Regions from separate parts of the Actinoplanes sp. NPDC019969 genome, predicted to be linked through region 1. Evidence: predicted binding sites of a transcription regulator. Region 1 holds the regulator's gene; the other holds the start of a gene.
What was found. Region 1 encodes HrcA, which represses chaperone genes, less so after heat shock. Its sites were predicted from a motif close to GGTTNGCACNCTCNNNNNGAGNGTGCNAACC; they were not measured.
Positions count from the first base shown of each region.

Region 2: groL (chaperonin GroEL) is a predicted target of HrcA. The motif match lies at 1,712-1,742, and genes of this name have one in related genera.

Region 1 covers NZ_JBVHFK010000025.1:53,446-57,777, reverse strand. Annotated here, with positions in the region: gene ACZ3II_RS41930 (16S rRNA (uracil(1498)-N(3))-methyltransferase) at 1-151, opposite strand, end outside; gene dnaJ (molecular chaperone DnaJ) at 239-1,375, opposite strand; gene hrcA (heat-inducible transcriptional repressor HrcA) at 1,410-2,432, opposite strand; gene hemW (radical SAM family heme chaperone HemW) at 2,550-3,749, opposite strand; gene ACZ3II_RS41910 (enoyl-CoA hydratase-related protein) at 3,781-4,332, shown strand, end outside.
Region 2 covers NZ_JBVHFK010000001.1:738,657-742,988, forward strand. Annotated here, with positions in the region: gene groL (chaperonin GroEL) at 1-1,520, opposite strand, end outside; gene ACZ3II_RS03580 (GNAT family N-acetyltransferase) at 1,894-2,397, shown strand; gene ACZ3II_RS03585 (hypothetical protein) at 2,442-2,876, shown strand; gene thrC (threonine synthase) at 3,054-4,332, opposite strand, start outside.

The sequences.
Region 1 (4,332 bases):
CGCGCGCGGTCCCGCCCCGGCCGTCGGCGAGGATCAGCGACTCACCGGCCCGGAGCCGCTGCACGGTGGCGGCGTGATGTCCCTCCGGCCCGTCCAGCGTGAAGGACGATCCGGTGGGCAGGCTCTCGACCAGGAACAGTGGTGCGGACATGCCCGCACGGTACCGGGCTCACGGCGTACCCGAGCAGGGGTGTCCGGGACCGCGCGGGGACGCCACGCGGAACCCGGACGGCGACCGTTAGTGGCCGTTGAAAGCGTCGCGCATGCGGCTGAAGAAGCCGCCCTGCTTGCTGAGCTCCGCCACGTCCTCGCCACGGGTCTTGGCGAAGTCGCGGAGCATCCGCTCCTGGTCGGCGGTGAGCTTGGTCGGCGTCTTGACGTCGAGGTGCACGAACAGCTCGCCGCGGCCCTGACCGCGCAGGTGCGGCACGCCCTTGCCACGGATCCGCAGCGTGCTGGCCGGCTGGGTGCCCGGCTTGACCTCGATGTTCTCCTCGCCGTCGAGGGTCTTGATGGTCATCCGGGTGCCGAGCGCGGCCGCGGTCATCGGCAGCGTGACGCGGCAGTGCAGGTCGTCGCCCTTGCGCGAGTAGACGTCGTGCGGGCGCTCGTGGATCTCCACGTAGAGGTCGCCGGCGGTGCCGCCGCCGGGACCGACCTCGCCCTGCTGGGCCAGGCGGATCCGCATGCCGTCCTCGACGCCCGCCGGGATCTTGACGGTGAGGGAGCGGCGGGTCCGGATCCGGCCGTCGCCCGCGCACGTCGGGCACGGGGTGGGGATGGTCGTGCCGTGACCCTGGCAGTTCTGGCAGGGGCGGGACGAGACGACCTGGCCGAGGAAGGTCCGCTGCACCGACTGGACCTCGCCGCGGCCGGAGCACACGTCACAGGTGGCCAGGTGGGTGCCGGGCGCGGTGCCGGCGCCGGAGCACTGGGTGCAGAGCACCGCGGTGTCGACGGTGATCGGCGCCTCCACCCCGAAGGCCGTCTCGACCAGGTCGAGCTCCAGCCGCAGGATCGCGTCGGCGCCGGGGCGGGTGCGCGGGCGCGGGCCCCGGGAGCCACCGCCGGCGGCGGTGCCGAAGAACGCGTCCATGATGTCCTGGAAACCGACGAACGGGCCGGCCCCGCCGGCGCCGCCGGGCATGCCGCCGCCGGGCGCGAGAGGGTCACCGCCGAGGTCGACGACCTGACGCTTCTGGTCGTCGGAGAGAACCTCGTACGCCGCGTTGATCTCTTTGAACTTGTCGTGCGCCTCCGGATCGGGGTTGACGTCCGGGTGGTACTGCCGAGCCAGTTTGCGGTAGGCGCGCTTGATCTCGTCGTCGGTGGCGTCCCGGCTCACACCGAGAATTCCGTAATAGTCCTTGGCCACGGGGTTTGGAGTCCTCAATGTCTGCGCGAATCCGTCAATTCTGTGCCAACAGGTCGCCAACGTAGCGTGCCACTGCACGAACGGTAGCGATAGTGCCGGGGTAGTCCATCCGGGTGGGGCCCAGCACACCGAGCCCACCAACGATCGTGGTGCCCGGTCCGTAACCGCTGCTCACCACGGACGCCGACCGCAGGTTGTCGATCTGGTTCTCGTCGCCGATCAGGACCCGGGTGGTGCGGGGCTCCAGATCGCCGATGAGCTTCAGAAGGATGACCTCCTCCTCGAGGGCTTCGAGGACGGGCCGCAGTGTGCCCTGGAAGTCCAGCACACCGCCGCGTGTCAAGTTGGCCGTACCGGCGAGCGCGAGGCGCTCCTCACTCCGCTCGACCAGGGTCTCCAGCAGGACCGAGGCGAGACAGGTCATCGTGCCGCGCCGCTCCGGATCGGTCTCCTCGACGAGTTTCTGCACCAGGGCGGGGGTGTCGGCGAGGCGCTGACCGGCCAGTTTCTCGTTGACCCGGCGGCGCAGGTCCCACACGTCGCCGTCGCCGATCGGGCCGGGCATCTCGACCAGGCGCTGCTCGACCCGGCCGGTGTCGGTGATCATCACGAGCATCAGGCGGGTCGTGGAGATCGGGACCAGCTCGAGATGCCGGACGGCCGAGCGGGACAGGCTCGGATATTGCACGACGGCGACCTGGCGGGTCAGCTGGGCGAGCAGCCGGACCGTGCGGTGCACCACGTCGTCGAGGTCGACGGCGCCGATCATGAACCGCTCGATGGCACGGCGCTCGGCCGGGCTGAGCGGCTTGATCTTGGTGAGCCGGTCGACGAAGAGCCGGTAGCCGGCGTCGGTGGGCACCCGGCCGGCGCTGGTGTGCGGCTGCCGGATGTAGCCCTCCTCCTCCAGCACCGCCATGTCGTTGCGCACGGTGGCCGGGGAGACGCCGAGTTTGTGCCGGTCGACCAGAGCCTTGCTGCCCACCGGCTCCTGGGTCTCGACGTAGTCCTCGACGATCGCCCGGAGCACCTCGAGCTTGCGGTCATCCAGACTCATATGACCCCTCCCCCTGTTGGCACTCCCGCTAATAGAGTGCCAGTCTACGTCGCGGGCGGCGGCAGCGCGATGATCGAAAGTACGTACCGGCTTCGGATTACGGCTGCCGGGATCCCCTCACAGGACGTCCCGGACGACCGCGTCGGCCAGGAGACGGCCCCGGAGGGTCAGGGCGAGACGGCCCGCCGCGTACGCCTCGGGCTCCAACAGGCCGTCGGCCAGCGCCCGCGCGGCGCCCGTGGCGTCCACCCGGTCGAGCGGGATGCCGTCACGCAGCCGCACCCGCAGCATCACGTCCTCCATGTGCCGGTCGTCATCGGTGAGCAACTCCCGGGCGTGTCCGGGGGAGGTTCCGGCGGCGAGGCGTTTCGCGTACGCCGACGGATGCTTGACGTTCCACCAGCGGACCCCGCCGACGTGGCTGTGCGCGCCCGGCCCCAGGCCCCACCAGTCGGCGCCGGTCCAGTACAGCAGGTTGTGCCGGCACTCCCCGCCCGGTTTCGCCCAGTTCGACACCTCGTACCACCCGAATCCGGCGTCGGTCAGCGCCGCCTCGGCGGCCAGGTAGCGGTCGGCGGCCACGTCGTCCGAGGGGTAGGGCAGCTCGCCCCGCCGCATCAGCGACGCCATCCGGGTGCCGTCCTCGACGATCAGCGCGTAGGCGCTCACGTGATCCACCCCGGCGTCGACGACGGCCCGCAGGGACCGCGCGAAGTCGTCCTCCGACTCCCCCGGCGTGCCGTAGATCAGGTCCAGGTTGACGTGCTCGAACCCGGCCTCGCGGGCCTCGGTCGCGGCCTGCGGCGCCCGGCCGGCGGTGTGCTTGCGGTCGAGGACGCGCAGCACGCCGGCCGCCGCCGACTGCATGCCGAGCGAGATCCGGGTGAAGCCGGCCCGCCGCAGGTCTCGCAGATAGTGCGGATCAACCGATTCCGGGTTGGCCTCGGTGGTCACCTCGGCGCCCGGGGCCAGGCCCCAGGTCCGGTCGACGCCCTCCAGGATCCGGCCCAGGTCGCCGGCGCTGAGCAGGGTCGGCGTGCCGCCGCCGACGAAGACCGTGTCCACCCGGCCGGGCTCGATCACCCGGGCGGCCAGGGCGAGCTCGGCCAGGACGGTGTCCGCGTACTCCTCGCGGCTCGCGCCGCCGCCCAGCTCACCGGCGGTGTACGTGTTGAAGTCGCAGTAGCCGCAGCGGCTCGCGCAGAACGGGACGTGGACGTAGACGGCGAACCCGTCCTTGCCCACCCGACGGGTGGCCTCGTCGGGGAGGGACCCGTCAGCGGGTACGGGTTCACCATCGGGGAGTGCGCCGGCCATCCGACAAGTGTGCACGTCTTACAGTTCCGGGATGGATCTGGTCCGTACCGTCACCGCCGCCGGCGTGACCACGATGACACTCGACAACCCCGGCAACCGCAACGCGCTGTCGACCGCCCTGCTCACGAAGCTGCTCGACGCGCTGGCCGCGTCCGCCGCCGACCCGGACAGCCGGGTCGTGGTCCTCTCGCACACCGGCCCGGTCTTCTGCTCCGGCGTCGACCTGCGGGAGACCGCCGCGGCCGGGCCCGGCGACCGGCTGCCCGCGGAGATGCTCGCCGACGTCCTGGCCGTGCTCTGGGAGTTCCCGAAACCGGTGATCGCCCGGATCGGCGGCCCGGCCCGGGCCGGTGGTCTCGGCCTGATCGGCGCGGCCGACATCGCGGTCTGCGCCCGGTCGGCCACCTTCGCCTTCACCGAGGTACGGCTCGGCGTGATCCCCGCTGTGATCAGCGCCACCGTGCTGCCCCGGCTGGCGCCCCGGGCCGCCGCCGAGCTCTACCTCACCGGTGACGTCTTCGACGGGCCCCGGGCCGCCGAGATCGGCCTGGTCACCGCGGCCGTCGCGGAGGAGGACCTGGAC
Region 2 (4,332 bases), on a different contig from region 1:
GACGCGGCGTTCTGCAGCGCCGAGCGGGTGACCTTGGCCGGGTCGATGATGCCCGCGGCCAGGAGGTCCACGTACTCGCCGTTAGCGGCGTTCAGGCCCCAACCCGCTTCCAGGTTGCGCACCTTCTCCACCACGACGCCACCCTCGAGGCCGGCGTTGACGGCGATCTGGCGCAGCGGGGCGTCCAGAGCGACCTTCACGATGTTGGCACCGGTGGCCTCGTCGCCCGACAGGTCCAGCTTGTCGAACGCGAACTTGCCGGCCTGCACCAGCGCCACGCCACCACCGGGGACGATGCCCTCCTCGACGGCCGCCTTCGCGTTGCGAACGGCGTCCTCGATGCGGTGCTTGCGCTCCTTGAGCTCGACCTCGGTGGCCGCGCCGACCTTGATCACCGCGACGCCACCGGCCAGCTTGGCCAGGCGCTCCTGCAGCTTCTCACGGTCGTAGTCGGAGTCCGAGCGCTCGATCTCGGCGCGGATCTGGTTGACCCGGCCCTGGATCTGCTCGGCGTTGCCGGCACCGTCGACGATGGTGGTCTCGTCCTTGGTGATGACGACCTTGCGGGCCGAGCCCAGCAGGGACAGGTCGGCGGCGTCGAGCTTGAGGCCGACCTCTTCGCTGATGACGGCGCCACCGGTCAGGATGGCGATGTCCTCCAGCATGGCCTTGCGGCGGTCACCGAAGCCGGGGGCCTTGACGGCGACCGACTTGAAGGTGCCACGGACCTTGTTGACGACCAGGGTGGCCAGGGCCTCGCCCTCGACGTCCTCGGCGATGATGACGAGCGGCTTGCCGCCCTGCATGACCTTCTCGAGGACCGGGAGCAGGTCCTTGACCGCGGAGATCTTGCTGTTCGCGATGAGGATGTACGGGTCGTCGAAGACGGCCTCCATACGCTCCGCGTCGGTCATGAAGTAGGCCGAGATGAAGCCCTTGTCGAAGCGCATACCCTCGGTGAGCTCGAGCTCGAGGCCGAAGGTGTTGCTCTCCTCGACGGTGATGACGCCTTCCTTGCCGACCTTGTCCATCGCGTCGGCGACCTTCTCGCCGACGGTGGTGTCAGCGGCCGAGATGGAGGCGGTGGAGGCGATCTGCTCCTTGGTCTCCACCTCCTTGGCCAGCTTGCTGAGCTCCTCGGAGACGCTCGCGACGGCGGCCTCGATGCCCCGCTTCAGGGCCATCGGGTTGGCGCCGGCCGCGACGTTGCGCAGGCCCTCGCGGACCAGGGCCTGGGCCAGGACGGTCGCGGTCGTCGTGCCGTCACCGGCGACGTCGTCGGTCTTCTTGGCGACCTCCTTGACCAGCTCGGCGCCGATCTTCTCGAAGGTGTCCTCGAGCTCGATCTCCTTGGCGATGGATACACCATCGTTGGTGATCGTGGGGGCGCCCCACTTCTTCTCCAGGACGACGTTGCGACCCTTGGGGCCGAGCGTCACCTTGACGGCGTCAGCGAGCTGGTTCATGCCACGCTCGAGGCCCCGACGAGCCTCCTCGTCGAATGCGATGATCTTGGCCATACGGCGTTGTCCTCCCGGACATCCGCGGTGCCGGGCCTCGTCGGCCCCGCTCTCCGCACTTTGAGGAAGTCTGCGGACGCCACCACCTGGCGAAGGTGACGTCCTCAGGCCGAGCCGGATAGCCCGCGACGACCGGCTCCGTGCCCCGATGCCGATGGCAGCACCGCGACCGGAACCCCACCGTCCCGACCTGTTGGCACTCACAAGGCGCGAGTGCCAATCACTTGTTTAGCACTCTCGAATGGCGAGTGCAAGAAACCCCATCTTCCCGCGAAAGCTCTCCGACAGCCCCGGGTTTCGATAAGGATCTTGAAAGCCCAGCTCACGGCGTATCCCACTTGCCGGGAGGGGCCCGGAGCGGTAAGAGAACTGCATGGAGAACTGGACCGTACGCCGGGTCACACCGGACGACGCGGCACGGATGCGTGCCCTGCGCCTGGAGATGCTGGCGGACAGTCCCCTGGCCTTCCTGGAGACCCTGGAGCGGGCGGCGGCCCGGCCCCACGAGGGCTATCGGCAGCTGATCCGGGAGTCGTCGTCCGGGCCGGAGCGGGCCCAGTTCATCGCGGATCCGGGCGGTCCGCTGATCGGTCATGCCGGCGGGTGCGTGGTGCCCGGCGAGCCCGGCTGCACGGTGATCTTCGCGGTCTACCTGACGCCCGCGCACCGCGGCGGCAAGCTGCTGGGCCAGCTGGTCGAGGCGGTCGCCGACTGGTCCGCGGCGTGCGGGCGTGACGAGTTGATGCTCGAGGTGGTGTGCGGCAACGGGCGCGCCGTCCGGGCGTACGAGAAACTCGGTTTCGCCGACACCGGCGTGCGCCTGCGGCATCCGACCATCCCGGCCCTGGCCGAGCTCCAGATGCGCCGGAGAGTGTGATGGCCGGGCGCGGATGGCATCGGGCGCGGACCACGCTGACCGCGGTGAACGGGACCACTCTGGCCGGTCTGCTGCTGGCCAAGGCGACCGGTGCCCGGATCCGGCGGGGCCGGGACGGGGTCCTGATCGCCGAGAACTACCGGCTGCGGGTGCCGAAGGCGACGTGTTTCACGGTCGGGTCGGTGATCATCACGAAGCGGACCGCGGACTGGCTGCTGGCCGAGGAACGGACCCGGCTGTTCGCGCACGAGTCACGGCACGCCGGGCAGTACGCGGTGCTCGGGCCGTTGTTCTGGCCCGCCTACTGGCTGGCGTGCGGCTGGTCGATCGCGCTGACCAGGTCCTACGGCGTCCGGAACTGGTTCGAACGGAACGCGGGCCTGGAAGACGGGAATTACCCGTTGGAGATCCCGTTGCGGCCATGGGTGAACAAGGTTTTTGGTCGGGAGGACGGACGCACAGCGCCTCCGGGCACGTAGCCAGATGGGTCAGCGCTGGATCGTTGGGACCCTCGGAGATTGTCGCCAAGCTCAGGTGAGGGGCCTCGTACGGCGTCGCGTCCTCCCGCAGAGAGCATCCTGCCGATCCGGAGATCGGATCGCAAGTCCTCGGAGGAGGTAATTCTCGACAACCGGCTGATAACCGGTCACTGAGAGTTATCCGAGCAGGCCCGCCTCACGCGCGCCTTTCAGCGACGGCTTGATCGTGTGGGTGGGTCCAACCTGGCCGGCCACCGCGTCCAGAGTCTTCAGACCCTCGCCGGTGTTGTAGACGACGGTCTCCTTGCTCGGGTCCAGCCGGCCGCTCTCCACCAGCTTCTTCAGCACCGCGACGGTGGTCCCGCCGGCGGTCTCGGCGAAGATGCCGGTGGTTTCGGCGAGCAGCCGGATACCGGCCCGGATCTCGTCGTCGTTGGCGTAGTCCATCCAGCCACCGGTGCGGCGGACGGCCTCGATCGCGTACGGCCCGGCGGACGGGTCGCCGATGTTCAGCGACTTGGCGATGCCGGTCGGCTTCACCGGGGTGATCACGTCGGTGTCGGCGTGCAGCGCGACGGCGATCGGGTTGCAGCCCTCGGACTGGGCGCCGAAGACGGTCCAACCGCCCTCCGGGGCCTCGGCGAGACCGATCTCGACGAGTTCGCTGAACGCCTTGTCCACCTTGGTGAGCAGCTCACCGGAGGCCATCGGGATGACCACCTGAGCCGGGATGCGCCAGCCGAGCTGCTCGGCGACCTCGTACCCGAGGGTCTTGGAGCCCTCGGCGTAGAACGGCCGCACGTTCACGTTCACGAACGCGGTGTCCTCGAACTCGTCGGTCTCCACCAGCTCGCTGCACAGCCGGTTCACGTCGTCGTAGGAGCCCTCGATGGCGACCAGCTCACCGCCGTACACCGCGGTCGTGATGACCTTGCCCTGCTCCAGGTCGGCCGGGATGAACACGATGCTCGGCACGCCGGCGCGGGCCGCGTGGGCGGCGACCGAGTTGGCCAGGTTGCCGGTGGAGGCGCAGGAGAACCGGGTGAAGCCGAGCTCCTTGGCGGCGGTCAGGGCCACCGAGACGACCCGGTCCTTGAACGAGTGGGTCGGGTTCTGCGAGTCGTCCTTGACGTACAGCGGCGCCTGGATGTTCAGCGCGGCGGCCAGCGCCGGGGCGGCGACCAGCGGAGTCATGCCCGGGTCGACGGAAACGCGGGTCGCCGGGTCCTGGCCGGCGGGCAGCAGGGCCGCGTACCGCCAGATGTTCTGCGGGCCCGCCTCGATCTGGGCCCGGGTCACCCGCGCGAGCGCCGCCTCGTCGTAGGCGACCTCGAGCGGGCCGAAACATTCGTAACAGGCGTGCTGCGCGGCGAGCGGGTATTCAGCACTGCAGGCGCGACAGATCAGACCGCGGGCGGGCGACGTGGAGGTGGTGGAGGGTACGTCGACGACAGAC